DNA from 2 places in the Rhizobium sp. BK112 genome. Region 2 is predicted to be linked to the other one. Evidence: riboswitches for the same ligand, from Rfam matches in the RefSeq annotation. Region 2 holds a riboswitch; the other holds the start of a gene.
What was found. A riboswitch is a leader RNA that binds a small molecule or an ion and turns the genes downstream of it on or off. The one in region 2 is predicted to bind glycine.
Positions count from the first base shown of each region.

Region 1: it holds a riboswitch for glycine, as region 2 does, so the genes downstream of both, FHT75_RS29360 (D-amino acid dehydrogenase) here and gcvT (glycine cleavage system aminomethyltransferase GcvT) in region 2, are expected to answer to the same signal.

Region 1 is NZ_JACHYZ010000014.1:28,221-43,377, forward strand. It holds gene FHT75_RS29350 (hypothetical protein) at 486-683, shown strand; gene FHT75_RS36015 (substrate-binding domain-containing protein) at 825-1,550, shown strand; gene FHT75_RS36020 (hypothetical protein) at 1,558-1,878, shown strand; gene FHT75_RS29360 (D-amino acid dehydrogenase) at 2,171-3,409, opposite strand; glycine riboswitch at 3,542-3,631, opposite strand; gene FHT75_RS29365 (heme-binding protein) at 3,791-4,300, opposite strand; gene FHT75_RS29370 (iron-containing alcohol dehydrogenase) at 4,371-5,525, opposite strand; gene FHT75_RS29375 (aldehyde dehydrogenase family protein) at 5,522-6,907, opposite strand; gene FHT75_RS29380 (glutamine synthetase family protein) at 6,980-8,350, opposite strand; gene FHT75_RS29385 (N-formylglutamate amidohydrolase) at 8,408-9,244, opposite strand; gene FHT75_RS29390 (amidase) at 9,603-11,072, shown strand; gene FHT75_RS29395 (ABC transporter substrate-binding protein) at 11,045-12,610, shown strand; gene FHT75_RS29400 (ABC transporter permease) at 12,671-13,651, shown strand; gene FHT75_RS29405 (ABC transporter permease) at 13,653-14,570, shown strand; gene FHT75_RS29410 (ABC transporter ATP-binding protein) at 14,570-15,157, shown strand, end outside.
Region 2 is NZ_JACHYZ010000009.1:320,599-335,755, reverse strand. It holds gene FHT75_RS24520 (acyl-CoA carboxylase subunit beta) at 1-841, opposite strand, end outside; gene FHT75_RS24515 (hypothetical protein) at 889-1,347, opposite strand; gene FHT75_RS24510 (ATP12 family chaperone protein) at 1,415-2,200, opposite strand; gene FHT75_RS24505 (HAD-IA family hydrolase) at 2,210-2,863, opposite strand; gene FHT75_RS24500 (RluA family pseudouridine synthase) at 2,860-3,852, opposite strand; gene crcB (fluoride efflux transporter CrcB) at 3,947-4,324, opposite strand; gene FHT75_RS24490 (hypothetical protein) at 4,446-4,712, shown strand; gene FHT75_RS24485 (copper chaperone PCu(A)C) at 4,791-5,816, opposite strand; gene FHT75_RS24480 (hypothetical protein) at 5,889-6,269, opposite strand; glycine riboswitch at 6,428-6,516, shown strand; glycine riboswitch at 6,520-6,601, shown strand; gene gcvT (glycine cleavage system aminomethyltransferase GcvT) at 6,678-7,814, shown strand; gene gcvH (glycine cleavage system protein GcvH) at 7,838-8,200, shown strand; gene gcvP (aminomethyl-transferring glycine dehydrogenase) at 8,200-11,064, shown strand; gene FHT75_RS24460 (DUF982 domain-containing protein) at 11,196-11,441, shown strand; gene FHT75_RS24455 (SDR family NAD(P)-dependent oxidoreductase) at 11,585-12,553, opposite strand; gene FHT75_RS24450 (TetR/AcrR family transcriptional regulator) at 12,648-13,271, shown strand; gene FHT75_RS24445 (GH25 family lysozyme) at 13,448-14,494, shown strand; gene FHT75_RS24440 (flagellar basal body protein) at 14,662-14,967, shown strand; gene sufA (Fe-S cluster assembly scaffold SufA) at 15,024-15,157, opposite strand, start outside.

The sequences.
Region 1 (15,157 bases), on a different contig from region 2:
CCTGGAGACCGCACTTCTCACATTGGAGGCAAAAGCGGCAACGGAGGCGCTGGCAAAGGTACGCCAGTGAAGCGCTGCAACCTTTATCGTGGGATGTGCGCAGCGACCCGGGGCAACCTTTCCGATTTGCCGCATTTTTGCTGAGATGACCGCAGCGCCCTTGCGCTGGCGAATTTAAGATTACTCCAAGGCGGCGAAAGATCTCGCTCGTTCGAATTGCCGGCGCAAGATTCACCACTCACGCGGATGCCAGCACCCGACTTCATTTGGCCCGTCGCTAGCGCCGACTGCGGACCCATCCCTGTTTTAGTCCTCCCCAAAGTTCGGAGCTTGCAACCCGCCAACGTCGAGACGCGGCGCTGACAGAGCTCAAAACAGGGTTAATCTAATATTCATTCTCTATGAATAACTATTTCAATAAGACGTTTTGAGGGCACATTTTTGCCCGGCTGCGTTTTGGTCGGCGGAAGAAGGAAAGCTCAGTCATGGCCGAAATCGTTCATTTCCCCAGGGAGCGGAGGGTTGGTGCGCATGTCAGCCCATCCGATGGAAGCCCGGAGTCAGAAGCTGACCGGTATCTCCGCGCCGGCGAGATCTTGGTCAATCTCTTGCAGCAGGCCGAACGGACCCAAGCGGCAATTCTGGCCTATCAGACAGAGACCGCAACGAAGAAAACTGAATAGCCAAAATCCCTCGACAGGGCATCGCAAGAAGCCTTCTCAGCAATTTCGGCAATCCTGAATCACCTTATGCGGCGCCCGCCGTCTGACCATTACCTAATCACGGGACACAGAAAGCGCATATTCACCATCCGAAGCCACATATTGCGGTGTTTGTTCTGCTCGACGGTATTATTTCTCGGTCATGTCGCGTACGCCGAAGACGTCGACTTGATGTCCGGTGTCGTTGCCCGCCCTGGCGACGAGCAAACTGTTCCGGCCGATCAATTCAAGAAGGCGAGCCCCTGGAAAATCGGCATGAGCCATTTTGGCGTGAATGCCAATACCTGGGCAACGCAGATGGCGGCGGAAGCGCAGGCGGTCGTGAAAGCCGACCCACGTATCTCGCAATTCGTGCTTCTTGACGCCAATCTTAGCCAGGCCAAACAGATCTCCGATATCGAGGAACTGATCGCACAGAAGGTCGATGCCATCATCGTGACCCCGGTGTCGCCCACTTCCGCCGATGCCGGTATTGAAAAGGCCGTCGCCGCCGGAATTCCGGTGATCGTGCACACCGGCCTAACCGAGACCGACAAGTTCACGGTCGACATCCAGGGTGGCGGGGAGAATTTCGGGAAGGTCTCGGGCGACTTCCTGGCGAAAGAACTGGGTGGAAAAGGCAATATCTGGGTCTTGCGTGGTCTTCCGACCCGCCCGGAAGACATCAATCGGTATAAGGGTTTGCTCGAGGCGATAAAGGGAACGATATCAAGATCGTCGCCGAAGACGCCGGTCTTTGGAGTTACGACTACGGCCACAAGGTTTGTGAGACATTCTATCTCGAAAATCCGGCGGTTGACGGCATCTGGTCATCTGGAGCCGACATGAGCCGGGCATGCATCGATGTGTTCCAAAAGTACGGCGCCAAAATTCGCCGATCACTGGTGAAGCGAATAACGGCTTTCTCAAGCAATGGATCGATAGCGGGGTCGATGCTGTCGCGACCGAGTACGGTCCCGAGCAAGGAGCCGCCGCTGTACGCGCCGCTGTTGCCCTCCTTGAGGGCAAGGCACTCCATAAGCGCTACGTCTATGAACCTGACGGCTGGGACATCGCGAAGGCGAAAGCGAACTTTCGCGATGATCTCAACGAGAAATTCTGGATGCCCAGCAGCCTGACGGAATCCGAGCGCAAGACCCTTTGCGGCAAGCCATGACGGCTTCGCCTGTTTGTGGACAATCGTTCCGTCGCAGCGCTGCCCCGGATCGTCTGTCCGCGATGCCATCATTCCACGTTGGGCTGCTGTGTCCCCGCTCGCCCTAAATCCGAGGAGCCGCCTCCCATGACTTCCGCAGCCACCAAACCGGTTCTGATGCCCATCTGCATCCAGAACATGCCGAGCAGCCTCTACGATAGGGCCGAGGATCTCGAGGTGAAAGACAATCACCCTTGGCCCATGCATCTTGCGGACGCTCGGAAAGGTCGCCACCCACCTCTCCTATTCGATGTCATGCGACTTTTGTCTTATGTTTCAGGATCATTTCGGCTACCAACTCCGCGGTGGCCGCTGAAAGCGTCCAACCAAGGTGGCCATGACCGGTATTATAAAACACCCCCGGCCTGCTTCCTGACCTGACCCTCGGCATCATGTTCGGCATCATTGGACGCAGACCCGCCCACGGAACGACGCGTGACGTCGCAACTTTGGGAAACAGCGTTCTCACCCATTCGGTCAATGGATTGATGCGGTCCTGCCGGATATCACGGTTCACGCCATTGAATTCTGCTGTTCCTGCCACGCGGAACCGATCGACCCCGAGACGGCTCGTGACGATCTTTGCGCGATCGTCGAGCAGGCTCGTCCAGGGCGCGCCGCTCTGGCTCTCGCGATCATCGAGATGGACGGTGATCGAATATCCCTTTACCGGGTAGACGTTGATGCGGTCACCGAGCATATCGGCAAAACGCCGGCTAGCGACACCAGCACATATCACCAGTGAATCTGCGTCAATGATGCTTTGCTTCCCGTCCTCCGAACCCGTCGGTTTCCAGATGACCTTCACGCCGCCTTGCGAAACGAGCCGATCGACATTTGCATCAAACACGAATTTCACACCGCGTTTGACGCAGGCTGCCGCAAGGCCTCGGGTGAATTTGTGAATGTCGCCTGTCGAGTCCGAGGGCGTAAAGAACCCCCCGAAAAAATCCCCCACCAACGCAGGTTCAATCGTCCGGATCTCACTGGCCGTCACCGGTTTGCGATCGAGCCCGGCTTGGACCAACATCGCATTTACCTGTGAGGCGTGATCGAAGCTGGCTTTGTCGTAGTAGACGTGCAGAATTCCGCGCTTCTCGAGGTCGAACTCAATCTCTTCTTCGTCGGCGATCTCGAACATATGTTTGCGAGCCGCAATCGCCAATCGGGTTGTCTCTATCGTATTTGATCGGTAGTTGCCAATGTTGCCAAGAAACTCCCCCATCCATGAATATTTGTGCCAACTGGGCGTCGGGTTGAGGAGCAAAGGAGCATCGCTCTTCAGCATCCACTTGATGCCTTTGGCAACCGTAGACCAGTGATTCCAGACTTCAGCGTTGCTCGCGGACAGTTGCCCCCCGTTCGCGAAGGAGGTTTCCATCGCGGGGTAGCGATGCCGATCGATGACAGTGACATCAAATCCGCGGCGGGACAGGGCATAAGCGGTGGTGACGCCGGTAATTCCAGCGCCCAAAACGACGATGTGGGGCACGTATTCTCTCCAACATTGGTTCGGGAACGTTTGCCAGTCCCATAGCCCCCATCTGTCTTTTTACCTGAGAGCTTCTCCCTCTCCTGAGGGTCCCCTTCGGTGGACACACGCCGTGCCTCTCTCCAGATTGTAATCGAGCCTGCAGTCTTCTTTACCTGAGAGTTTCCTGGGGGGTTGCTCCTTCGGCGTGGCGCAACGCGCCATCTCTCCTGCACGACCGTAGTATCTTGCCACCGAAGCTTGCGAGGAAGCTTGCCTGCCGCAAAGATCTCGTCTTGCGGAAACCAACGTCGCCAACCCTCGCCATTCGTCCCGCGAAATCAGGTGATGGTACCGGTTTGCGTCTGTCGGTTATTCACCGCAGCATCGGTGGAATGTGAGTCACTTGTGGCATTTTAGGAGGTGTTCGATGCCGGCTTGCGCACACTCAGTATCCTGGGCCGGGGTTCCTGAGCTAAGTCCGATGGCACCGACAACCTCGCCGTCCACAATGACTGGCAGACCGCCTGCAACTACCATCAATCGACCACCGATTGCCGAGTTGATCCCATAGGCCGGTGAACCTGGCTGGCTGGCAGTTCCGTAGCTTTCAGTCGTGCGCTTGGCGCCAGCAGCCGTGTAGGCTTTGTCTTGAGCGATGATCGCACTTGTTATCTTGCCACCATCCATGCGTTCGAAAGCGATCAGTTGCCCGGACTCATCAGTGACCGCAATGCACATCGGGACGCCGATATCCTTTGCTCTGATAGCGGCGCCTTCGATGAGCAGTTTGGCATCCGCAAGCGCCAGCCGCTTAATTGTCAACATGCCTTGGAAATCCTCAGTTTTTCCGTCCGCCTGGTCCAGGAGCGCCGTATCGCCCTGCCCTGGTAGGACTGTCAGGAAAGTCATTGTTCGAACTTAAAAAAGGGCCCGGAAAAGACCTGTTTTTTCCGGGCCAGTTGGGGAAGCCGTATCTGGTTCAGAAGCAGTCCTTGAACAGCGCCTTGGTATTTTCGAGGGTCATCACAACAGGGTTGCCGCCGGCGCTCGGATCTTCGATTGCCATGGCCGACAATTCGTCGATGCGGTCTGCGGCGATTCCCATTGCTGTCAGAGTTTCCGGTACGCCGAGGTCGGAGCGAAGCTTCAGCACATAGTCGTAGAAGCCGTCGAAACCGCCGGAAATGCCGAGATAGGCGGCAGCCCGGCCGATCTTCTCCTCGATCGCGGCGCGGTTGAAGCGCAGCACCGCCGGCATGACAACCGCATTGGTCATGCCGTGATGGGTGTTGTAGACCGCGCCGATCGGATGCGACAGCGCATGAATGGCGCCGAGCCCTTTCTGGAAAGCGACCGCGCCCATGGCGGCGGCTGCCATCATGTTGGCGCGGGCTTCGAGATCGGTGCCTTCCTTATAGGCGCGCGGCAGGAACTCCTTGACAAGCCGCATGCCTTCCAGCGCGATGCCGGCCGACATCGGATGATAGAAGGGCGAGGAATAGGCCTCCAGGCAATGGGCGAAGGCATCCATGCCGGTGCCGGCCGTGATGATCTTCGGCATGCCGACCGTCAGCTCCGGATCGGAAATCACAACGCCGGGCAAGAACTTCGGATGGAAGATGATCTTCTTCACATGCGTTTCGGAATTGGTGATGACGCTGGCGCGGCCGACTTCCGAGCCGGTGCCGGCCGTCGTCGGCACGGCGACGATCGGCGCGATGCCTTCGAGGCTCGCCCGCGTCCACCAGTCGCCGATATCCTCGAAATCCCACACCGGCCGCGTCTGGCCGACCATGAAGGCGACGCACTTGCCGAGATCGAGGCCCGAGCCGCCGCCGAAGGCGACGACGCCGTCATGACCGCCGTCTCGGAACGCCCTGACACCGGCATCGAGGTTCTTCTCGTTCGGGTTCGGATCGACCTCGGCGAAGATCGCCCGGCCAAGACCGGCGTCCTCCAGAATGTCGAGCGCATTCTTGGTGATCGCCATCGATGCGAGGCCGCGATCGGTGACGAGCAGCGGCTTTTTCATGCCGAGGCTCTTGCAGGCGTCGGGCAACTCCTTGATGCGGCCCCGGCCGAGCTTGACCGATGTCGGATAGCTCCAGTTTGCGGTGATGTTGCTGCTGCTCATGCTGTGACTTTCTTCAGGTGGTAGGATTTCGGACGCGTCAGATTCTGGAAGCCGATGATCGACAGCGAGCCGCCGCGGCCGGTCTCCTTGACGCCGGTCCAGCAGAGCGCCGGATCGAGATAGTCCGCGCGGTTCATGAAGACGGTGCCGGTTTCGATCTCGCGGCCGAGCCGCGCTGCCCGTTCGGCATCCCTCGTCCAGAGCGAGGCGGTCAGCCCGTAGCGGCTGTCGTTCATCAGGGCAAGCGCTTCCTCGTCGTTCTTCACCTTCATGATGCCGACCGCCGGACCGAACGTCTCTTCACGCATGAAGGCCAAGGAATGGTCGACATCAACGAGGATCTGCGGCGCGAGATAGGCGCCGCCGTCATCCTGCGGAAAGAGCTTCGGGTCGACAAGCGCCTTGGCGCCCTTGGAGACCGCATCGGCGATCTGCTCGCGCACCACCTTGGCGAAACGCTTGTTGGCCATTGGGCCGAGCGAAGTCTCGGGATCGAGCGGATTGCCGAGCTTGTAGTTCGACACCCAGGCGACCGACTTCTCGACAAAGGCGTCATAGAGGGATTCGTGCACATAGACGCGCTCGATGCCGCAGCAGCACTGGCCGGAATTATAGGTCGCGCCGTCCATCAGCGTATCGACGGCCGCCTCGAGATCGGCGTCCTCCATTACGTAACCCGGATCCTTGCCGCCGAGTTCAAGACCGAGGCCGGTGAAGGTGCCGGCGGCGGCACGCTCCATCGAACGCCCGCCTTCGACCGATCCGGTGAAGTTGACGAAATTGAAGCTGCCGGCGGCAATCAGCGCCGAGGTCGTTTCGTGATCGAGGAACACGTTCTGGAATACATCCTCCGGCACGCCGGCCTCGACGAAGGCCTGTACCAGCCGCTCGCCGACCAGCAGCGTCTGCGAGGCGTGTTTCAGCACCACCGTATTGCCGGCCATCAGCGCCGGCGCGATCGTGTTTATCGCCGTCATATAGGGATAGTTCCAGGGCGCGACGACGAAGACGACGCCATGTGGTTCGCGCTCGATGCGACGTTCGAACCGCTCGCTCTCCTCTACGACAAGAGGCCCCAGCGCATCGGCCGCGATCGAGGCGACATAGTTGGAGCGCTCGTTGAAGCCCTTATACTCGCCGCCATAGCGGATCGGACGGCCCATCTGCCAGGCGATCTCGGGCACGACGACGTCGGACATCTCGTTGAGACGCGCGACACCCTTCAGCACCATCTGAATGCGGTCTTCGAGCGAACGCTTCGCCCAGGCCTTCTGTGCCTTGCGCGCCCGCGCCACGGCTTCCTTCGCAGCCTGGAGCGGCAGCGGCGGACGCTCCGCGTAAACCGATCCGTCGACCGGCGATATGCATTGGATCATTGGCATGATCAGGTTCCCAGTTGTGAATTTTGATTCGGATTTGAATGACTCTCGTCAGGAGCGACGGTCGCTGTTGGGCTAAGCCCTCTCGAAACCGCGAGCCACCTCCCAGTCGGTGATGCGCCGATCGTATTCTTCCTGCTCCCATTCCGCCGCACGCGTGTAGTGGTCAATAACGTCGTCTCCGAACGCGCTGCGCAGCATCTTCGAGTTTGACATGGACTTGGCAGCGTCGCGCAGGGTCTTCGGAATTTCACGAATGTCCTTGCCGCTATAGGCATCGCCGACGAAGGGGGCTTCGAGCTCTAGGTTGTTCTCGATCCCATCGATACCGGCTGCAATCAGTGCTGCCATGCCAAGATACGGGTTAATGTCAGATCCGCCGACGCGGCACTCGATACGAATGCCTTTGCTGCCCTCGCCGCACAGTCTGTAGCCAGCCGTCCGGTTATCCTTAGACCAAATCGCCTTGGTTGGGGCGAACGTACCGGCGACGAAGCGTTTGTAGGAATTGATGTAAGGTGCCAGGAAATAGGTAGTTTCACTGGCGTGTGCGAGGAGCCCGGCCACATAATTGCGCATCAGCTCAGACATGCCAAACTTGGCCGATTTTTCGAAGAACTTCGGCTCTTTGCCGTCCAGGCTCCAGAGCGACTGGTGGATGTGCGATGAGGAGCCAGCGGAATTACCGTTCCATTTCGCAAGGAAGGTGACAGACTTGCCGCGCTGCCAGGCGATTTCCTTGCATGCGTTCTTGATAATCACATGCCGGTCGGCCATCACAAGCGCATCGGCATAGCGGACATTGATCTCTTCCTGGCCGGGCGACGCCTCGCCCTTGGAATTCTCCACCGGGATTCCGGCGCCCTGTAGGCCGTTCCGCAATGCCCTCATCACCTCCTCTTCCTTGGTCGTCTGGAAGATGTGATAGTCCTCATTATAGCTTCCGGCTGGACGAAGATCGCGGTAGCCGGCCGCCTGCGCGCTTTCGAATGTCTGGTCGAAAAGATAGAACTCCAGTTCGGTCGCCATAAAAGGTTTGAGGCCCATAGCCTCAAGACGCTTGACCTGCTTCTTAAGGACGGCGCGCGGCGAGTGCGGCACCTCTTCGTGGGTATTGTGGTCGAGGACGTCGCAGAGCACCAGAGCGGTGCCCTCGAGCCAGGGCACCTTGCGCAAAGTCGAAAGGTCAGGCTTCATCGTATAGTCGCCATAACCGGATGCCCAACTCGTGGATTTAAAGCCGGGCACGGTTTCCATTTCGAGGTCCGTCGCGAGCAGGTAATTGCAGCTGTGCGTTTCTTCGTAGGCACCGTCCAGGAAGAATTGGGCGTGAAAGCGCTTGCCCATGAGGCGTCCCTGCATGTCGACGAGACAGGTGAGAACGGTATCGATACGGCCTTCGGCCACATCCTGTTTTAGATCGTCAAATGTATATGTTGAGCTCATGAAGATGCCTCAGAATGGAAAGCGGAGTTGCCTGCCGCGATTTGGACGGTTTTCGAGTCAGGCCTTGATCGCCGCCTCGGCGGCAATCAAGGCAGAAGCCAGAATGGCTTCGTTCTCGCGCTCTGGACGAACAGCGTTAACGGCAGCTTCGATCAGTGACGAGAGGTATGCCGCGACTTGTGGCAGGCGTTGGCTATCTGTGAGAAGATCGTTGCGGACCTCGATCATAACGTTCGGTAAGCCTCGCGCGATCGCATGCTCCACAAGCGTGTGAGTGACGCCATCCACAGGGCTGTATGGTTGGTTCCGCAGGATCAGGAATTCTTGATGACGAGACTGCGCCTCTGACAGCATTGCGTCTGCCAGACGGCTGTCGCTGTCGTGCAAGATACCGATTTCGACATCGCGCTTCTTGCCGAAATAGACCGGCGTATAGCTGTGGACGGTGACCAGAACCGAATGTCGCCCTGCAGCCGCCCGTGAGGAAAGTAGCGAGGAAAGGCCGTCTCGGAAGGGCAAGTAGATTTCGTCCACACGCGCTTGGCGCTCAGTTGGCGCGATGTTCTTGTTGCCAGGGACGTCGTAGATTTCGCTCTTCTCTATCATTGCGGAGGGGGCTTCCGGCGGGCGATTGCAGTCATACACAAGGCGCGAAAATCGCTGGACATAGAGGCAAGCATCGAGCGAAGCGGATAGGCACCGCGAAAGCTCCAACGCGCCAGGGTCCCAAGCGATATGACTTTCGAGCGCCGCTGCATCCAGACCGAGATCGCCGAGCTTGGCAGGGATGGCTCTCGATGCATGCTCGCAGATAATAACGATATCCCCCGACCCAGCGGCGTTTTCGATCGCAACTGGTGACTCCGCCGGGCTCAGAAGTTGATATTCCTGCATGAATCCCTCCGTTGATTTCCACATCATATCAACAAAAACAATAAACGCAACACAAAGTCAACATAACCAACGTTGTCTAATTTCTAAGTGACGCCTGAAGCTAGGCGCGGTCAAAAGTTCGTACTGTGGAGTTTGGCGGAATTGCTAATTGCTAGGAAAATGCCTGCATGTAATGCCTTTTTGCGCGGTATTATCTCTTCCTAGATGTATTTATCCGTCGCGTGTACCGGTGCTTGCCCTTCCCGACTTCTCGGGGTGGGCTATCGATCTTCATCTCGTGAAACACAAAATACCCTCGCTGACGTGTTGACAAACGCAATAAATCAACATAAATCCACATTCTAAGGAGATCACAATCGTGGATTTTTCAGTTCTTTCGCTCAGCTCAGCAATCGCTTCCGGCAAGCTCACGTCCGAAGCGCTCGTTAAGGAATGCCTGGCGCGCATCGCGCGGCTGAACCCCATCGTAAATGCCTTCAGTCAGGTGTTTGAAGAACAGGCTCTTGACGAGGCGCGAGCCTGCGATCGCGAAGCAGCCGAAGGTCGGTTCCGCGGCCCTCTCCACGGTATCCCGATGGGCGTCAAGGATCTCTTCTTTGTCGAAGGGCAGCTCTGCCAGCGCGGATCTCATGCCTATAAGGATTTCGCTCCCAAGGCGACGGCGCCGATCGTCCAGCGGATGATTGACGCCGGATCTATTATCATCGGCAAGACGACGACCACCGAAATGGGGTGGTCCGGTTCCGGCTTTTCCGAATTCTATGGTCCGACACGCAATCCCTGGGACCCTAAGCTCACCAGTGGTGGTTCGAGCTCCGGTTCGGGTGCTGCGCTCGCGGCTCGGATGGTTCCCTTCACATTGGGGTCCGACGGTGGTGGTTCCGTGCGCATCCCGGCGGCATTCTGCGGTGTGTTCGCCATGAAAGGCTCGCTGGGGCGCGTTCCGGCATGGCCCTGGAGCGCGACGGAGATGTTGTCCCACGCTGGCCCGATGAGCGTCTCGGCAAAGGATAGCGCTTTCTTGTTCAACATCGCCAAGGGGCCCGATCCGCGAGACCATCAGGCGCTGCCGGACGACGAAGCCGATTACACCGAAACGCGATCGACAAAGTCGCTGCGGATTGGTTTTGCTCCAAGCCTCTTTGGGTTCAAAGTCGCGCCGGAAATCGATCGGGTCGTGCGCGAAGCAGTCGATACCCTCACGCAGGCACTCACAATCGATGTTCGTTCGGTTTCCCCGGACTGGGAAGATCCGATCCGGATCTTCGAGACCCTTTGGGTTGCCGGCCGGGGCGTCGCCTATGGCTCCCAGTCCGACCTGTCCGATTTCGGCAGCGGTTTCCGCGCCCTTGTCGAAGCTTCGGCGGGCTACAATCTCAATGATTATCTTTCGGCCGCGAAAGCGCGCGCGGAATTTGCTGGTCGCGTACACGCACTCTTCGAAGACATCGACCTGCTCCTCTTGCCAACTATCCCGGTCGAGCCGTTTTCGGCGGATCGGGAGGCGCCCGAAGGGTTCCAGTCGCCCTCGGAGGTCCTCGCGTGGACGGGCTGGACGCCCTTCACATATCCGTTCAATCTTTCCGGCAATCCGGCGGCATCGATGCCTTGCGGCCTGACTGCCAACGGGCTGCCCGTTGGCCTGCAGGTCGTCGGCCGCCGTCACGCCGATGCACTTGTCATGGCGTTCTGCCAGCAAGCCGAAGACCATCTTTTCAAAAACAACAATCCTCCGCTTGTCGTTGCTGGCGACAAGATGGGGTGGGGAACGCCCAGCAAATCAACTGTGGAGATGTCGTCATGGAGTTCAATAGAAGATCACTCTTAAAGAGTTCGGCGCTTGCGGGCATCGCGCTCGGCATGCCTGTTCTCAATACCAAGTTCCTGGTCAACCCGGCCAATGCCGCGGAAAACAAGGTTCTTAAATTTCTCTCGGCCGAAACTCTGACCGGCAATTGGGACCCCTCGTCTCATACGACGCTGGCGCAGATCAACCTTGAAAGCTTTGTGTTCGGCTATCTGACCCGCGCACCGATGACGCCGGAAAAACCTGACGAGTTCGTCATGGAACTGGCGACCGAGATGAAGCTGATCGACGAGCACACGCTCGAATTCAAGCTGCGCGAAGGCGTCACGTTTCACGACGGCAAGCCGTTCAGCGCCGAAGACGTCAAGGCGACGTTCGAATATGCCAGTCGCCCGGACCGGCCGGCTGCCTGGTATCCCGGTCCATGTGAAGTCGAAGTCGTCAGCGATTACGTCGCGCGCGTCAAAACCGACAAGGCCGGCTACCCCGCAAGCCTTTTCTGGTTCCTTTCCTCGTTTCTGCCGATCATGTCGGCAAAGGACGTTGCCGACCCCAAGACGCTCTCTGCCCGGCCGAACGGCACCGGTGGATTCAAGTTCGTCAAACAGGACGGCAACACGACCGTCCTCGAGGCCTTCGATAATTTCTACCTCGGCAAGCCGACGATTCCCGGCATCAATTTCAGCTTTGTCGGCGATGCGACGACCCGGACACTGGCACTGTTGAACGGCGAAGCCGACCTTATCGAACGCCTTGAAGCGGAACAGGTCGAAACGATCGAAAAGACCGGAGGCTTCCAGCTTCACAAGGCGATCTCGGTCGAAAATAAGTATCTCTGGTTCCGTTGCTCGAAGCCGCCCTTCAACGACTGGAGACTGCGTCGCGCCGTCTGCCACGCGATCGACCGATCGGTGATCGACGATATTCTCGGCGTTTCTGGTCATGCCTCGAACTGCTATGTGTCCCCGGTCAAGTTCGGCTATGTCGATATCCCGAACTATCCGAAGTACGACCCGGACCAGTGCCAAAAGCTTTTGGCGGAAGCCGGTTTCCCGAAGGGCGAAGGACTGCCCGAACTCGAATATATCACATCGGTGGGCTTCTACCCGAAGACGAAGGAATATGCCGAGGCCATCACGGCCATGCTTCAGGAACAGGGCTTCCCGGTAAAGCTCAACGTCATGGAAGTCGCGGCCTGGGGCGACGCGCTCTACGATCGTCCCGGCGGCGGGCCTGGCCATATGATCGACTGCGGCTGGTCGACCGGTTCGCCGGAGCCGGACCTCGTGCTGCGCACGCATTTCCACTCGACGACGCACCGCATCTGCGGCATCCAGGATCCGGAAATCGATGCTGCCCTCGATAAGGAGCGCAACGCCTCGAAGCCCGAGGAGCGCAAGAAGGTCATTCAGACCGAGCTGATGCCGTTGCTGGCGACCAAAACGCCTTCGTTCTCTCTCTTCACGTCGGTTTTCATACACGGCATGCGTGATGGCTTAAGTGGTCTGTACATCTATCCGAATGGTATGATGGACGCCAATAAGGCGACATTGGCCTGATCCACCGCTGCGGCCGCTGCCTCGCTGCGGCCGCCTTCCCCGACAGACTAGGGTAAGTTCATGTTTCTTCTATCATTCCTGTTGAGACGGCTTCTGCAGGGAAGCCTGATCATCCTTCTCGTCATATTCATCATCTTCACGTTGTTGCGTGTGGTGCCGGGTGACCCCGCGCGCCTTATCGTGGGCGGCATGGCCCCCGATGCGGTGGTGGCGATGAAGGCAAAGGAACTTGGTCTTGATCGGGCCATACCGCTGCAATTTGTATCCTATCTTGGCCATTTGGCGACCGGTGATCTCGGCACGTCGTTCGTCAGGCCGAAGAGCGGTGCAAGCCTGGCCGGTTCGGCCTACAACGACCCGACACGGGAAGAGCGGGCGAGAGTTCTCGACCTTATTCTCGGCACATTGCCAATGACCCTGCAACTCGCTGCCGTCGCATTGGTCATCGCCTTGCTCGTTGCTGTTCCACTGGGCCTCGCCGGCGGGCTCTATCAGGGCCGCTGGCCTGACAAACTCGCCCTCGCATTGGGGTCGATCTTCGTCTCGACGCCGAATTTCTGGCTTGGAATTGTTCTGACGCTTTTTCTCTCGGTGAAACTCAGGATACTGCCTGCGATCGGGTATAACGGCTTCGAGTACACCATTCTCCCGGCAATCGTGCTGGCGGTGGAGATTGCGCCTTTCATCCTGCGTACGCTGACCGTTTCTGTTGCGCAGGTGTTGCGCGAGGACTTCATTCAGCTTGCCCCGGTGAGAGGGCTCAGCCGTGGACGCACCATCTTCTCGCATGTGCTTGGCAACTCGGCGGTCCCGCTGATCAACCTGCTCGGCGTACAACTCGGCATGCTTCTGGGCGGCGTTCTGGTGGTCGAGTTCATCTTTGACTATCCCGGCTTGGGGCTCTTGACGATCAATGCCGTTCAACAGCGCGACTTTCCGCTCATACAGGGCGTCGCGATTTTCATTTCCGTGATGTTCGTGGTGATCAACATCCTGGTCGATCTTATCGCGATGACTATCGATCCGAGACTGGAATATTAAGATGACCGATATCGTAGAACAGAGCGCCGGCGAGCGCACCATCGTCAAGCGGGGCACCACACCGACCCGGCGCATGTTGCAGATTGCCGTGGCGCGCCTCGACTTTCGCATTGGCCTCATTGGCTTCGGATTGCTGCTTGGACTTGCGATTCTCTTGCCATTTATCAGTTCGGTTGATCCGCTCAAGATGGCGTACAGCCACAAGTTCGTCCCACCCTTCCCTTCCGAAGGCTGGCAATGGCCGTACGTGCTCGGTACCGATCAGCTCGGCCGGGACGTCCTCATGCGCTGTCTCGTCGGACTGGGTTATTCGCTGTTCATCGGCGCGACGACCGTGATCCTCATGTTCATCGTAGGCTGCAGTCTCGGTCTTCTTGCCGGTTTTCGTGGCGGTTGGCTTGATACGGTCATCATGCGACTGACCGATGCTCAGCTCTCAATTCCCATGATCATTCTTGCCATCACGATCCTTGGTGTGTCCCGCCCAACAGTGCCTGCGATCATCCTCGTGCTTGGTCTTTCAGGATGGCCGCTCTATGCGCGTGTCGCCCGTTCAGTTGCTCTCGGCGAGCGCAGCCGTGGTTACGTTCTCGGCGAGCGTGTGCTCGGCGCATCCGATCTCCGAATCATGCTCCTCTTCGTGGCTCCCGTTGTGCTCCCGCCGATCGCGTTCGTTGCGGTTCTCGACATCGCCCGCATGATGATCTTCGAGTCGATCCTCGGCTTTCTCGGTCTCGGGGTTCAGCCGCCGACACCAACATTCGGGAACGTGATTGCGGATTCACGAAAGTATTTGCTGAACGCTTGGTGGATCGCGACGATGCCCGGTCTGTTCATGCTGATATCGCTGACCTGCCTCAATCTGATGGGTTCGGCATTGGAGCGCGCGCGCAATGCGGTTCTGAGAGGGGATGCGTAATGAGCGATCCAATTCTCACTGTCTCCAATCTCTCAGTCGATCTCCTGCGCGATGGCAGCAAAAGGCGCATCGTCGACAATGTGGGCTTTTCCCTCCAGCCAGGCGAAGTCCTCGGCCTTGTCGGCGAGGCCGGATCGGGCAAGTCGGTGCTTGCGCGCGCAATGGTGAACTCCATCCACGCACCACTTGAAATCTCTTCGGGGAAGGTGATCTTCGAAGGAAAAGATGTCCTCTCGCTCGATGCCCGGGGGCTCAGGTCGATCAGAGGGAACCGCATTGGCTTCATTGGTGCAAACCCCATGGGCTCGCTCGATCCGCGGCTGCCAATCGGCCATCAGATCATCGAGAAGCTTCGATCTGTCCGGCCTGATATCGGTAAGGCGGAAGCTAAGGAAAAGGTTCTCGATCTACTTGGCCGGGTGCATATTCCCTCGCCGCGCTCTCGTTTCCATGAGGCACCCTTCCAATTCTCCGGCGGCATGATGCAGCGTGTAATGATCGTCGATGCGCTCGTTTCCGAGCCATCGCTTGTCATTGCGGACAATATTACGCAGCCGCTCGACGTTACGGTCGCTGCCCAGATTATC
Region 2 (15,157 bases):
AAGGCTTGTTGGCGCTCGCCGGCACCAGCGTGTCGAGAGAGGCGTCGACTTCTGTCACCGACTGGTAACATTCGATCTCCGGCAGCGGCGCGGTATTCGACAGCGGCAGGAAATCGATCAGCCGGCGCACCTGCAACAGCGTTTCGACATCATTGTCATAGGCGCCGTCGGCAATCGACGAGCGCACCGTATGGACGACGGCGCCGCCGAGTTCTTCGGCTGTCACTGTCTCGTTGGTCACGGTTTTCACCACATCCGGACCGGTGACGAACATGTAGGAGGTATCGCGCACCATGAAGATGAAATCGGTCATCGCAGGCGAATAGACGTCGCCGCCGGCGCAAGGCCCCATGATGACGGAGATCTGCGGGATGACGCCGGAAGCCAGCACATTGCGCTGGAACACCTCGGCATAACCGCCGAGGGCCGCCACGCCCTCCTGGATACGGGCGCCGCCCGCATCATAGATGCCGACGATCGGCGCGCGGTTCTTCAGCGCCATGTCCTGTACCTTCATGATCTTCTCGGCATGCGCTTCCGACAGCGAACCGCCGAAGACGGTGAAGTCCTTGGCGAAGACGAACACCGTGCGGCCGTTGACCGTCCCCCAGCCGGTGACGACGCCGTCGCCGGCAACACGGCTCTTGTCCATGCCGAAATCGGTGGAGCGATGTTCGACGAACATGTCGAACTCCTCGAAGGAGCCCTCGTCGAGGAAAAGGTCGATGCGCTCGCGCGCCGTCAGTTTGCCACGCTTGTGCTGGGCGTCGATGCGGGCTTTGCCACCGCCGAGACGGGCGATGTCGCGGCGCCGTTCCAGCTCTTCGAGAATTTCCTTCATGCGATCTCCCTCGCCGCTGCGGGCGGCAATCCGGCGGTAGATTTGTCCTAGCGGCTGCGGCCGCTGAGCGAGAAAACCGAGCGTATCCTTGCTGCAACGTCCTCGGCCAGGATCTCGTCGGCAAGCTTGGGATCGGCAGCGATGCTGGTCACGTCGAAGGCGCTGACGGCGATGACCGAGCCGTCCTCGACCGAGGCGGCGTCGATGCTGATCTTGGCGACGTTGCGGTCCTTCTGAAAGCCGAGGCCCTTTTCGACGGACACCACCCGGATCGTCAGCACCACCCGCGGCAGCACCGTGTTGCGCACCGTGGCGTTGATCGCGGCGTTGACGCGGTCGTTGATGCCGGAAAGCAGCTCGGCCGGCATGTTCGGGCCGGAGAGAACGACGGCGCTGCGCACATCATAGACCGGCGTCTCCGGCTTCGTGCCCGAGAGACTGACGCAGGCCGTGAGCGCGATACAGACGAGTGCGGCCCGGCAAAAACACGACCTCAGCCAATTCATTGCAAAATCCCGCACCACCCCGTTGGAGTCGCAGATTTCGCCATAATGCCTGGGAAGGCAATATGTTTCAGGCGCTTAGGGCGAAAAAAACATCCGTCGCCGCCTTGAACTCGGCAAAGCGCTTGGCCCGCCGCTCCTCAGCTTCCTCGTCGCTGCCCCAATGCTCGATCGTCCAGTCCTCGTCGAGATGGGCAAGCGACCAGGCCTCCTCCATCGTCACCCGGCCCTCGGCGAAGGCGAGCGCCAGGATCGCCGAACCTGTGAGCGTGGTGACCGTGTGGAGTGCTGCAAGCGCCATCGCGCTGTCATATCTGGCGAGCGTGACGGCGAAGGCGGCGGTCGCCTCGCGCGGCTGCTCCTGCGGCATCACCCCTTCGACAAGGATGAAGCGAGCGCCGAGATCGTTTGCCGCCCAGTCGATGACGGGGTCCCAGCGCTCCGCCTGCCGTTCGACCAGCAATTCCGGCCCATCGGCGCGATAGCAGAGCAGGTCGCTGGAGGAAAAACGCAGGATATCCTCGAAAATCGCCTGCGCATTGGCGGTAACGCCGTCGAGCGCGGTGTTGACGAGCCGTGTCACCGGCATGCTCACCGGATTGATTTCCTCGCCCTGCGCCTGCCATTCGGCCGCGACAAGCCGCGCCAGCACCTCTGTCGGAACGGCCAGAACCTGCCGCGCCGGCGTGCGCACCATCTTGCCGTCGAGCGTGATCGCAAAACCGCCCTCGTGCTCGGCAACGGAGACGTCGGTATAGAAACGCTTCGGCAGCGGCTTCTTCATCTGGATCTGCGCGCGGCGGATGGGATCGGGATGGCTCAGGCCTTCGGAAAGGTCGTTCAGCAGATCGCGCATGGGCTCACCTCAGGAAAAATGACGCAATATCTCGTTCGGATGGTAGGCGATGGCATCAGCGCCGTTGGCGATCAGCTCATCCACGCTGGCATAGCCCCAGGCAACACCGATCGCCTTGGCGCCGGCAGCCTTTGCCATCTGCATATCGTAAACGGCATCGCCGATGACAATGGTGTCGGCAGCATTCATGCCGGTTTCATCGCAGCATTCCGTCACCATGGCCGGATGCGGCTTGGAGGGGCAATCGTCAGCGGTCCGTGCGACGATGAAATGCTCATCGAAGCCATGCGTCTCCATCACCAGCTTCAGCCCGCGCCTGGATTTGCCGGTCACCGCGCCGATCAGCAGGTCGTCCCGTCCGCTGATCGCATCGATCATCTCGCGAATGCCGGGAAACAGCGGCTCCTTGTAATCAAGATCCTGACGCACGATCGAGAACAGCGATTTGTAATGCGCCGTCATGTCGATGTCTTCCTGTTCCACATGCGGCCTGCCCTGCATACGGGCGATCGCAATATCGAGGGACAGGCCGATGATCGCCTTGGTGTCGTCAAATCGCGGTTCCGGTTTGCCGAACTTATCGAAGGTCCGGCGCATGGTTTCGTGGATCAGACCGGCGCTATCGACCAGCGTGCCATCACAATCGAAAAGCGCCAGTTTCATTCGTCGTCCCTTTCGGCACTGGAGAGATCGAAGCCGAGAAGGTTCCAGGTCTGGACCATGTGCGGCGGCAGCGGCGCGCTGACGCGCAGCCGCCCGCCGGACGGGTGCGGAATGTCGATGTGACGCGCGTGCAGATGCAGCTTCTTCTGGACGCCGCCCGGAAAATCCCAATTCGGATCGTCGTCGAAATATTTCGGATCGCCGATGATCGGGTGGCCGATATGCAGGGCATGGACGCGCAACTGATGGGTCCGGCCGGTATAGGGCTCCATCTCCAGCCAGGCGAGGTTCTGGGCGGCGGTTTCGAGCACACGGTAGAAGGAGACGGCATGGTCCGCCCCGTCTTCGCCGTGTTTGGCGATCCGCATGCGGTCGCCGTCGGCAGTCGGCTCCTTGACCAGCCAGGTCGAGATCTTGTCCTCATGCTTGCGCGGCACGCCCTTGACCAGCGACCAATAGGTCTTCTTGGTGTCGCGCTCGCGGAAGGCGGCCGTCAGCTTCTGCGCGGCGCCACGCGTACGGGCGATGACGAGAACCCCTGACGTGTCGCGGTCGAGGCGATGAACGAGCCGCGGCTTCTCGCCCTTTGGGCTGGTCCAGGCTTCGAGCATCTGGTCGATGTGCCTGGCAACGCCGGAGCCGCCCTGCACAGCAAGACCGGGCGGCTTGTTGAGCACGATCACCTTGTCGTCCTCGTGCAGCACCATGCGCGACAGCAGTTCGAAATCGGTCGAATGCTTGAGATCCTTGCCGGCGATCGGTCCGGATTTCAGCTTCGCATCGACATCGAGCGGCGGCACGCGCACCGTCTGGCCGGGCTGCACGCGTGCATCCGATTTGACACGCCCGCCATCGACGCGCACCTGGCCGGAGCGCAGGAGCTTCTGCAGCGGGCCGAAGCCGAGCCCTGGAAAGTGCACCTTGAACCAGCGATCGAGCCGCATGCCGGCTTCGTCGGGTTCAACCTTGATATGTTCTATGCCAGCCATGAAAAATCTTTCGGAAATTGCTGCGCGGGCCGAGCCGGCGTTCTTGCCGCAGCCTTTAGAGCATTTTCACGCAAAACGGAAACCGGAAAAGAAATCAGGCCAAAGCGCGCATGACGGCAAGACCCGCGATGACGGCTGCCATCGAAAGCCCGACGCTCGCAACGATATAGATGCCGCCGGCCACGGCCTCGCCACGCTCGAACAATGAGATCGCATCCAGCGAGAAAGCGGAGAAGGTGGTGAAGCCGCCAAGGAAGCCGGTGATCAGCAACAGGCGCAGTTCCACCGAGGCGTTGAACTTCCGCGCGATCAGCTCGGCGAAGACGCCGATGACGAAGCAGCCGACGACATTGACGGCGAGCGTGCCCCAGGGAAAGCCTGGCCCCATGAGTCTCAGCGCCCACTGGCCGACATAATATCTGAGGAGGGAACCGATGGCGCCGCCGACGGCGACGAGAAGAGCCTGGATCATGAGCCGGATTTACCGCGTTGCGAAAGTGATTCTAACCGAACCCCTATGAATTCTTACCATTTTGTAAAATGCCAATGATTTTCTTATGATGGCGCCAAGATCATGCCGATACGGTGATGGCATGACCCAGTTGCTGTCGATATCGGCCAACACCGCCGCCGTTGCCTTCGAATCGCTGCGCATCCCGCAGCGTGTCGCGACGAGCACGGCGGCGCGCGATGCACGGCGCCTTGCCGACCGGCAGTTGAAGGCCGATAGCACCGACGAGGTCGACGAGCCTTCCAGCATCATCCAGTCGACGGAGGTGGCGCTCGACCTGATGGCCAAAGGCAATCGCCAACCGCAGGCAGGCCTGAAACAGGCGCTGCGATCCTACGAAGATTTCTGAGGCATCCGCCTTCCCCGAACGAAAAGCCCGCGGCTGCAATCGCAACCGCGGGCTTTTCTGTCTTCACAATCGTGGTCCTTACTTGCCCTGGGCCGACAATACCTGCAACACCAGATCGACCTTGCCGGCCTTTTCGAAGGTCAGCGTCACCGGCACCGTGTCGCCCTGCTTGAACGGCGTCTTCACCTTCTGGAACATCAGATGCAGGTTGCCGGGCTCGAGCTTGACCGTCTCGCCGGCAGCGATGGCGATGCCGTCCTTCAGCTGGCGCATCCGCATGACATTGTCCTTGGTCTCCATCTCGTGGATCTGAACCTCGCCTGATGCAGGCGAGCTCACCGACACCAGTCGATCATCCGTCTGGCCGTTGTTCTTCACCGTAAAGAAACCGCCGCCGACCGGCTGGCCGGGCAGCATCGCCTTGGCGAAGCCGCCGGAGATTTCGAGATCGCCGGCCTTGACCGTTTCGCCGGCGGGCGCCGCAGCACCCAAGCCCGCCATACCGGACATGTCCATGCTGGTTTTACCGGTCATGTCCATGCCGGCCATGTCGTCATGATCGTGGCCGTGACCTTCGCCGGCGACGACCTTCAGGAGCGGCGCCGGGCTTTTCAGCCCATGCGCGTCGTCGCCCTCCTTCGCCACCTGATCCCAGGCCGCGACGGTATCGCCACACATCTGCGTCACCGGAAAGGCGAGCGAGGTGCCGGCTTCGACGCCCGAAACCTTACCTTGGATCACGAAGGTGTCATAGAAATCGTCGGAGAGATTGCCGTTCTTCCAGCGGATCTCGATCGCGCCTGATTTCACCTTGTCGCCGTGATTGTCGTAGGTCTTCTGATAATCGCCCTTGATCACCTCGACCTCCCAGCCGGCCTTCGGCTGCGGCTTGGCGAAGACGAAACCTTCCGGCAGCTTGACCCGCACTTCCGTGGTCGCCTTGCCGTCGCAGCCGTGCGGCAGCTGCAATGTGGCGAGAATGGTGCTGTCCTGCTTTGCCTGCTTGTCGAGGAAGGTCACATGCGCCTCGGCGCCGGCAAAAGCGGTGGCGGAAAGAATGGCGGCAAGCCCGAATGTCTTGCCAATTTTTTTGAAAGTTTTCATCGGATATCTCCTCGCCGGCCGCGGACTTCTCTCAAGTGGGCCGGCATTACTGATCATGGTTACGATAACAGATCAGGCGAGGATGGGGGGCGCGCGGGAATTCGCCCGGCTGACGGCGCCTGCGCCGACAACGACAGAGATTTCGACCGGCGCGTTGATCAGCGAGCCGAGCTTGCGCTCGAGCCAGGAGCCCGCATCCGGCGTCGGCAGGATGACCGAGGCCGACAGCCGGCAAGCTTCACAATTCGGTTTGAAGGTAAGGGTCTTGCCGTCGGCGTCCTTTATGGTGACGCAGAGCGAAGCGAAGGTGCCGTCGGGCAGCACATAGGCCGCGGCATCGTAGCCCTCGGCGGCGGCAGCCTGCGGCGCCTGATGGGCAAGGCCGAGCAAAACCAAGCTCAATGCGCAAAGCATGCGCAGGAAGAGCGTCGCTTTCAGTCCGGTCTGCCGCATGAGATCCCCTTCAACAGCATGTCGCGATAGCCGGTTTCCCCGCCGAATGCAAAAGCAGATTTGCCGCAGATTAGGGCTTGGTTGGAATAAGACGACAAAAATTTGCCCGGTCACGACATTTGCCCCTTGCCAAGCGCTGCACCCGCCGGATAATTGCGCCAACCTTGTTGGGAGAATCCGGTGCTTTCGCCACCGGTGCCGAAGGAGCAACCGCCCCGGAAACTCTCAGGCAAAAGGACCAGCAAGGGGCAGACGGAACTCTGGAGAGAAGCGTTCTCGAAACGCTCGCCGAAGGGATAACAATCTCAGGCACTCAGGACAGAGGGGGCTCAGGAGAGAAGTGCGCAACCGCGCCTTCAGATTTGAGCCCGCGCCTTCCTGAGAAGGCGCAAACCCCGGAGGCGTCTTTTGGACGATACTGCTGCCCTGAAGAAAACCCCGCTGCATGCCCTGCATCTTTCGCTCGGCGCCCGCATGGTGCCGTTCGCTGGCTATGACATGCCGGTGCAATATCCTGCAGGTGTCATGAAGGAACATCTTCATACCCGCACCGAAGCCGGCCTCTTCGACGTCTCCCATATGGGCCAGGTGATCGTGAAGGCGAAATCGGGCAGCTACGAAGATGCCGCGCTGGCGCTCGAAAGCCTGGTACCGGTTGACATACTGGGCCTTGCCGAAGGCCGTCAGCGCTATGGCTTCTTCACCGACGACACCGGCTGCATTCTCGACGACCTGATGATCACCCATCTCGACGATCATCTTTTCGTCGTCGTCAACGCGTCGTGCGAGGAAGCCGACCTCGCCCATCTGCAGACCCATATCGGCGACCAATGCGATATCACCCTTCTCAATCGTGCTCTGATCGCGCTGCAGGGACCGCGTGCCGTCGAGGTTCTCGCCGAGCTCTGGGCCGACGTCGCGGCGATGAAATTCATGGATGTGCGCCACTGCCGCCTGCACGACGTTTCCTGTCTTGTCTCGCGCTCCGGCTATAGCGGCGAGGACGGCTTTGAAATCTCGATCCCATCAGACAAGGCCGAGGATGTCACCATGCGGTTGCTCGAACATCCCGACGTCCAGGCAATCGGGCTTGGTGCCCGCGATTCGCTGCGGCTGGAAGCCGGCCTCTGCCTCTACGGCAATGATATCGACACGACCACCTCACCGGTCGAGGCGGCGCTGGAATGGGCCATGCAGAAGGCAAGGCGCGGCGGTGGTGCACGCGCCGGCGGCTTCCCCGGCTCCGGCCGCATCCTTTCCGAACTCGAAAACGGCGCCGCGCGGCGCCGCGTCGGCCTGAAGCCGGAAGGCAAGGCCCCGGTGCGCGGCCATGCCAAGCTCTATGCCGATGCCGAGGGCAAGGTCGAAATCGGCGAAGTCACCTCGGGCGGCTTCGGCCCCAGCGTCGAGGGCCCCGTCGCCATGGGCTACGTGCCGATCTCTCATGCTGCGGCGGGCACACTCGTCTACGCCGAGGTGCGCGGCAAATATCTGCCGATCACCGTCAGCGCCCTGCCCTTCGTCACACCGACCTACAAACGCTAAACCTTTTCCAGAGAGGACGAACAATGCTGAAATTTACCGAAGAACACGAATGGCTGAAGATCGAAGGCGGCGTTGCGACGGTCGGCATCACCAACTATGCCGTCGATCAGCTCGGCGACCTGGTTTTCGTCGAACTGCCGGAAGTCGGCGCGACCTTCTCCAAGAACGGCAATGCCGCGACCGTTGAATCCGTCAAGGCTGCTTCCGACGTCTATTGTCCGCTTGATGGTGAGATCACCGAGGTCAATCCGGCCATCGTTGCCGATCCGTCGCTGGTCAATTCCGATCCTCAGGGAGCCGGCTGGTTCTTCAAGCTGAAGCTTGCAAATCCTGCGGACGCCGATGGCCTGCTCGATGAGGCGGCCTACAAGGAGCTCACTGCGTAATGACGACGCCGACGGAATTCCAGTTTACCGACTATCAGCCCTACGATTTCGCCAATCGCCGCCATATCGGCCCCTCGCCGGCTGAGATGACCGACATGCTGAAGGTGATCGGCTATAACAGCCTCGACGGCCTGATCGACGCGACACTGCCGCCCTCGATCCGCCAGAAGGCGCCGCTCGTCTGGGGCGCGCCGATGACCGAGCGTGAGGCGCTCGACAAGTTGCGCGAGACCGCCAACAAGAACAAGGTGCTGGTCTCGCTGATCGGCCAGGGTTACTACGGTACGATCACGCCGCCCGTCATCCAGCGCAACATCCTGGAAAACCCGGCCTGGTATACGGCCTATACGCCTTACCAGCCGGAGATCAGCCAGGGCCGCCTGGAAGCGCTGCTCAACTACCAGACGATGATCTGCGACTTGACCGGCCTCGACGTCGCCAACGCCTCGCTGCTCGACGAGGCGACCGCCGCCGCCGAAGGCATGGCGATCGCCGAGCGCGTCGCCAAGTCGAAGGCAAAAGCCTTCTTCGTCGATGCAGACTGCCATCCGCAGACCATCGCCCTCATCCGCACCCGCGCCGAGCCGCTCGGCTGGAGCGTCATCGTCGGCAATCCCTTCACCGATCTCGACCCCGTCGATGTCTTCGGGGCGATCTTCCAGTATCCCGGCACGCATGGTCACGTGCATGATTTTACCGGCCTGATCGCCCGCCTGCACCAGACCGGCGCCATCGCTATCGTCGCCGCCGATATCCTGGCGCTGACGCTGCTGAAGTCGCCCGGCGAAATGGGCGCCGATATCGCCATCGGTTCCTCGCAGCGCTTCGGCGTCCCGGTCGGCTACGGCGGCCCGCATGCAGCCTATATGTCGGTCAAGGATGCCATCAAGCGCTCCATGCCCGGCCGTCTCGTCGGCGTCTCCGTCGATGCCCGCGGCAATCGTGCCTATCGCCTGTCGCTGCAGACCCGCGAGCAGCATATCCGCCGCGAGAAGGCGACGTCGAATATCTGCACCGCCCAGGTGCTGCTCGCCGTCATGGCCTCGATGTATGCCGTCTTCCACGGCCCGAAGGGCATCAAGGCGATCGCCCAGCAGGTGCACCAGAAAGCCGTGCTGATGGCCAAGGGCCTGGAAAAGCTCGGCTATAAGGTGGAACCCGACACCTTCTTCGACACGATCACCGTCGACGTCGGCCATATGCAGGGCCTCATCCTGCGCGCCGCCGTTGCCGAAGGCGTCAATCTGCGCAAGGTCGGCGAAACCCGGATCGGCATGAGCCTCGACGAGCGCACCCGCCCTGCCACGCTCGAAGCCGTGTGGCGCGCCTTCGGCGGCAATTTCACTATCGCCGATTTCGAGCCTTCCTACCGCTTGCCGAAGGGCCTGCTTCGGACCAGCGACTACCTCACCCATCCGATCTTCCACATGAACCGCGCCGAAAGCGAGATGACGCGTTACATCCGCCGGCTCTCCGACCGGGATCTGGCGCTCGACCGCTCGATGATCCCGCTCGGCTCCTGCACGATGAAGCTCAATGCGACGGCGGAAATGCTGCCGATCACCTGGCCGGAATTTTCCGATATCCATCCTTTTGTGCCGGCCGACCAGGCGCTCGGTTACCGCGAGATGATCGACGACCTGATCGAAAAGCTCTGCGCCGTCACCGGCTACGACGCCTTCTCGATGCAGCCGAATTCCGGCGCGCAGGGCGAATATGCCGGCCTGCTGACGATCCGCAACTATCATATCGCCAATGGCGACGGCCATCGTGACGTCTGCCTGATCCCGACCTCGGCGCATGGCACCAACCCGGCCTCGGCCCAGATGGTCGGCATGAAGGTGGTCGTCGTCAAGGTGCGCGAGAATGGCGATATCGATCTCGACGATTTCCGCGCCAAGGCTGAGCAGCATGCGGCAAATCTCTCCTGCTGCATGATCACCTATCCCTCGACGCACGGCGTCTTCGAGGAAACCGTCAGGGAAATCTGCGATCTGGTGCATGAGCATGGCGGCCAGGTCTATCTCGACGGCGCCAACATGAACGCCATGGTCGGCCTGTCCCGCCCCGGTGACATCGGCTCCGACGTCAGCCACCTGAACCTGCACAAGACCTTCTGCATTCCGCATGGCGGCGGCGGACCCGGCATGGGCCCGATCGGAGTCAAGGCGCATCTGGCCCCCTACCTGCCCGGCCATCCCGAAACCGACGGCCGCTCGGGCGCGGTCTCGGCCGCCGCCTTCGGCTCCGCCTCGATCCTGCCGATCTCCTGGAGCTATTGCCTGATGATGGGCGGCGAAGGCCTGACCCAGGCGACCAAGGTGGCGATCCTCAACGCCAACTATATCGCCACCCGGCTGAAGGGCGCCTATGACGTGCTCTACAAGTCGAAGACCGGCCGGGTCGCGCATGAATGCATCATCGACACACGCCCGCTGGTCGATAGCTCAGGCGTCACCGTCGACGATGTCGCCAAGCGCCTGATCGACTGCGGCTTCCACGCGCCGACCATGAGCTGGCCGGTCGCCGGCACGCTGATGATCGAGCCGACGGAAAGCGAGACCAAGGCCGAGCTCGACCGTTTCTGCGAGGCGATGCTGGCGATCCGCGAGGAAGCCCGCGCCATCGAGGATGGCCGCATGGACAAGACCAACAACCCGCTGAAGAACGCCCCGCACACGGTCGAAGACCTCGTCGGCGAATGGGACCGTCCCTACAGCCGGGAACAGGCCTGCTTCCCGCCCGGCGCCTTCCGCGTCGACAAATATTGGTCCCCGGTCAACCGCGTCGACAACGTCTATGGCGACCGCAACCTGATCTGCACCTGCCCGCCGGTGGAAAGCTACGCAGAGGCAGCCGAATAACGGTCACACCTGACGCCGTAGCGAAAGCCGAGCAATCCAAGCCCCTTCCATCATGGGAGGGGCTTTCCTCATTCTGATAGAAATGTGCGAAGGAAGGTCATTCCATGCCCCAGGATCAAAGCGAAGCAAGAATGCAGGCGCCATGGTCGAAACCTGTGCTCGTCGCCCTCGAAGAGTCCGGCAAATACACGAGCATCGATACCACCCAGGCCGCCTCCTGGGCGATGATCGAGGATTGGCCGACCGAGGACGGTGCCGCACTCGACCAGGCGCTGCTGATCTGCGCCGACGTCATCAAGGGCAAGCGCACCGGCGAGGACGCACGCAAAGCATTCATCGCCGCCGCGGTCGAAGCTGGCCTCGATATCAAGACCTGAACGGCGGAGACACGACGCCCCGCGTAGGTTCAACGTAAGAGAAGCGGACCGGTTTGCAGCCGATCCAGCTTCAATACCTCGGCAGGGGCACCCGTTCCCGGTTCCCCTGCTCTCCGTCAGTACCAAAATGTGCGGTTTGCCGCTTAGAAGCGCTCGCCGACCATGTCCTCGCTCTTGGCCCACAATGCCTTGGCCGTCGCGGGATCGAGCGCGTAGCTGCGCACGCCTTCGGAAATCGGGCTGATTTCCGCATCCGTTACTTCGGAGACGTGGCAATTTTCGCAATATCTGCCGCCGACCGCGTCTGCCGGAGCGACGAAACCTGCCCAGACTGAGGTCGCGGCACCTTGCGGGATCGTCTTCCGCTGGAAGGGCGGTTTGCCCTCGGCGGCAAGTGCTGCGTTGATCTCAGCCATCATGCCTTCGATCGCGCCGGCGCCGACATGACGGTCGAGCTCGGTCTGAATGCCGCCGGGATGCAGTGCCGTCGCACGGATACCACGCTTCTCGAGGCGCCGGTCGAGCTCCACCGCGAACAGGATATTTGCGGTTTTCGACTGGGCATAGGCCGCCCAGGGCTCATAGGTCTTGCTCTCGAAATTGAGGTCGTCGAGGCTGAAAGGAGCCATGCGATGGGCCGAGGACGCGACGATCACCACACGGCCGCCCGATTTGACGAGCGATGCGATGCGATTGACCAGCACAAAATGACCGAGATGATTGGTGCCGAACTGCGTTTCGAAACCATCGGCGGTGCGGCCGAAGGGAGCAGCCATCACGCCGGCATTGGCAATGACGACGTCGAAGGGGCGGCCATCCGCGATGAGCGCATCGGCGCAGGCCCGCACGCTTGCCAGAGAAGCAAGATCGAGCTCGACGATGTCAAGACTGCCGCCATTGGCTGCACCGGCGCGCACGACTTCCGTTGCCGCCCTTGCCTTTGCAAGGTCACGGGCCGTACCCACCACCTGCGCTCCATGGGCTGCCAGGACACGTGCGGTTTCCACGCCGAGACCGGCCGAAACACCCGTCACCAGAACACGCTTGCCCTTGAGATCGACGCCGGCGAGCACCTCATCGGTGGTCGATGTCGCGCCAAAAAGTCCACTCATGATTATCTCCTTGATCATGGCGCACCGCTCCGGGCTGGAGGACCATTGTCCGCCGGCCTCAAATGAAATAAAAGGAGGATGCCTCCAGATAAATATGGAGGGCGCCTCCGTTTATCAAGGGGACTTCTTGGAAATGGCTGAAAAAAGTGACGGACCCACCGTCCGAAAGCCGCGTGCGGATGCCGAACGCAACCGCCTTCTGCTGATGGAAACGGCAAAGACCGTCTTTGCCGACAAGGGTTCCAGCGCCAGCCTGGAAGAAATTGCCCGCATCGCCGGCGTCGGCATCGGCACACTTTATCGCCATTTCCCGACGCGCGATGCATTGGTTGCCGCCATCTACCGCAACGAGACGACGCAGCTTGCCGCTGCCGCCAAAAGCCTTGCCGAGACACATCCGCCTGTCGAAGCGCTTCGTCTGTGGCTGGTGCAGTTCGTCGATTATGTCGTAACGAAACACGGCATGTCGGAGGTGCTGGATTCTTTGGTCGGCGGCACCTCCGAGCTCTATGCCGATTCGGCCGACTTGATCATAGGCGCCGTCAATCTGCTGGTGGATCGCGCAGTCGCCACCGGCGAAATCCGCCTGGCGATGGACCCGCTCGATATCCTGCGCGCGCTGGCGGGCGGCGCAAGCATCAGCTGCGGCCCCGCCTGGCGGGAGGCGGCAAGACAACTCATCGATATTCTGATTGCGGGGATGAGAGCCAGTCGCTGAGAGGGAGCCAAGTCGCAGTGGTTAAAGGCCCCTCCCATAGGTTGGGAGCGGCTGGATGCTTCTGATGCACAAGGATCAAATTTAACCTTTCTTAGCAAGTCTCTGTTAGCAATTCATAAAGGCGGCTTCCATCAACATGGATCATCGTCGATCCCTTGTTTTGCGTGCAGGTTCTTATGCGTCCATCGGCTGTGCCAGCAATCCTCCTCGCCGCCCTGATTCTCTCGGGATGCTCCGCAAGTTCTGGCGCCGAAGATGTGCTCACCCCTGTACCGTCGCGCGAAACGACCAATGCCATTACCCAGCCGAGCGGCCCGATACCGGCTGCAGCCGTGGGCGATCCTGCTCCGCAGGCAAGCCCGCCGCAGGAGGCATTGAGCTGGACGGGGCAGGTTCCGGAGCCGCAGGCGCTCGTCCCCGCAGACAGGCCGGTCGGCATGCCGATGCCGACGGAAAAACCGGTCGCCATGCTGATGCCGAGCAATCCCGCGGGCAATGCGATTCCCGATCTCGGCGCGAGGCCGCCCTCACGCGGCCAAATTTACGGCCACCGGTTCCGCGATGCCAAGCCGATCAACTTCGGTTCCACCTCGCCGAGAAAGCTTGCCGTGCACGGCGTCGACGTGTCGCGCTGGCAGGGCGAGATCGATTGGGAGACGCTGCGCAGGCAAGGCGCGAACTTCGTCTACATCAAGGCGACAGACGGTGGCGATCACCTCGATCCGATGTTCAAGAAGAACTGGCGCCGGGCCAAGGAAGCCGGGCTGAAACACGGCGCCTATCACTTCTTCTATTGGTGCCGGACAGCCGGCGAGCAGGCCGACTGGTTCATCCGCAACGTACCGAAGGAAGCCAACGCTCTTCCGCCTGTGATCGACGTCGAATGGAACGGCGAATCGAGCTGCAAGAGGCGCATCTCGCCTGAACGTGTCCGGGAAAAGATGCAGGTCTTCATGGACAAGCTGGAGCGCCATTACGGCCAGCGTCCAATCATCTACACCGCGCCGGACTTCTACCGGGATAACCTGAAGGGCCAAATGCTCGACTATCCCTTCTGGCTGCGCTCGGTGGCCGCTCACCCCTCCAAGGTCTATCCGGGCCGCAAGTGGCTCTTCTGGCAGTATTCCGGCTCCGGCCTTTCCGATGGCGTCGACGGCAAGATCGACCTGAACGTCTTCAACGGCAATGAAAGCGACTGGCACGACTGGGTGGCGTCGCGATAGCCAAGCTGTCCATGATTTCCGCGCCTTTCCAACATCGTTCCGTGTCAATCCGGAACAGATGAATGGCAAGACGCACTCAGCTGTAGGTCTTTGCTAACGCAACGCCTTCAGCATTCTCTAAATCCTGGCGTGTACAAGAATTTCATCCAGTTCTGGGGAAACGGCTGATGAGCATATCGGGCATGACGAGCACTGCTCTTTCGGGAATGCGGGCGCAGACGACGCGGGTCGGCGCGATTGCCAACAACATCGCAAACAGCAGCACGCCGGACTATGCCAGGCTGAACACCAGCCTCACCTCCGTTGAAGCAGGCGGTGTCCAGGCCGTCGTCAGCCCGACGGCGTCGGATGTCGATCCCGCCACCGAATTGACCGGCCTTGTTGAAGCCGAGCAGAGCTACAAGGCAAACGCCGTGGTCTTCGAGACCGGCGCCGATATGTGGGAAATGCTGATGAGCATCAAGCGCGACTGAGCACGCCCGATTTCATGGAGTTGCTGGCGGAGAATTTTCCGTCGGCCTGAAGGCCATCAGGAATGCGCCGGCTCGGCCTGGCGCTGGGCGGCAAGGGCCGCGAGATCGGCAGGCTTCAGCTCGACGGATTCGCCGCAGCCACAGGCCGACGTCTGGTTCGGATTGGTGAAGGTGAAGCCCGAGCGCAGCG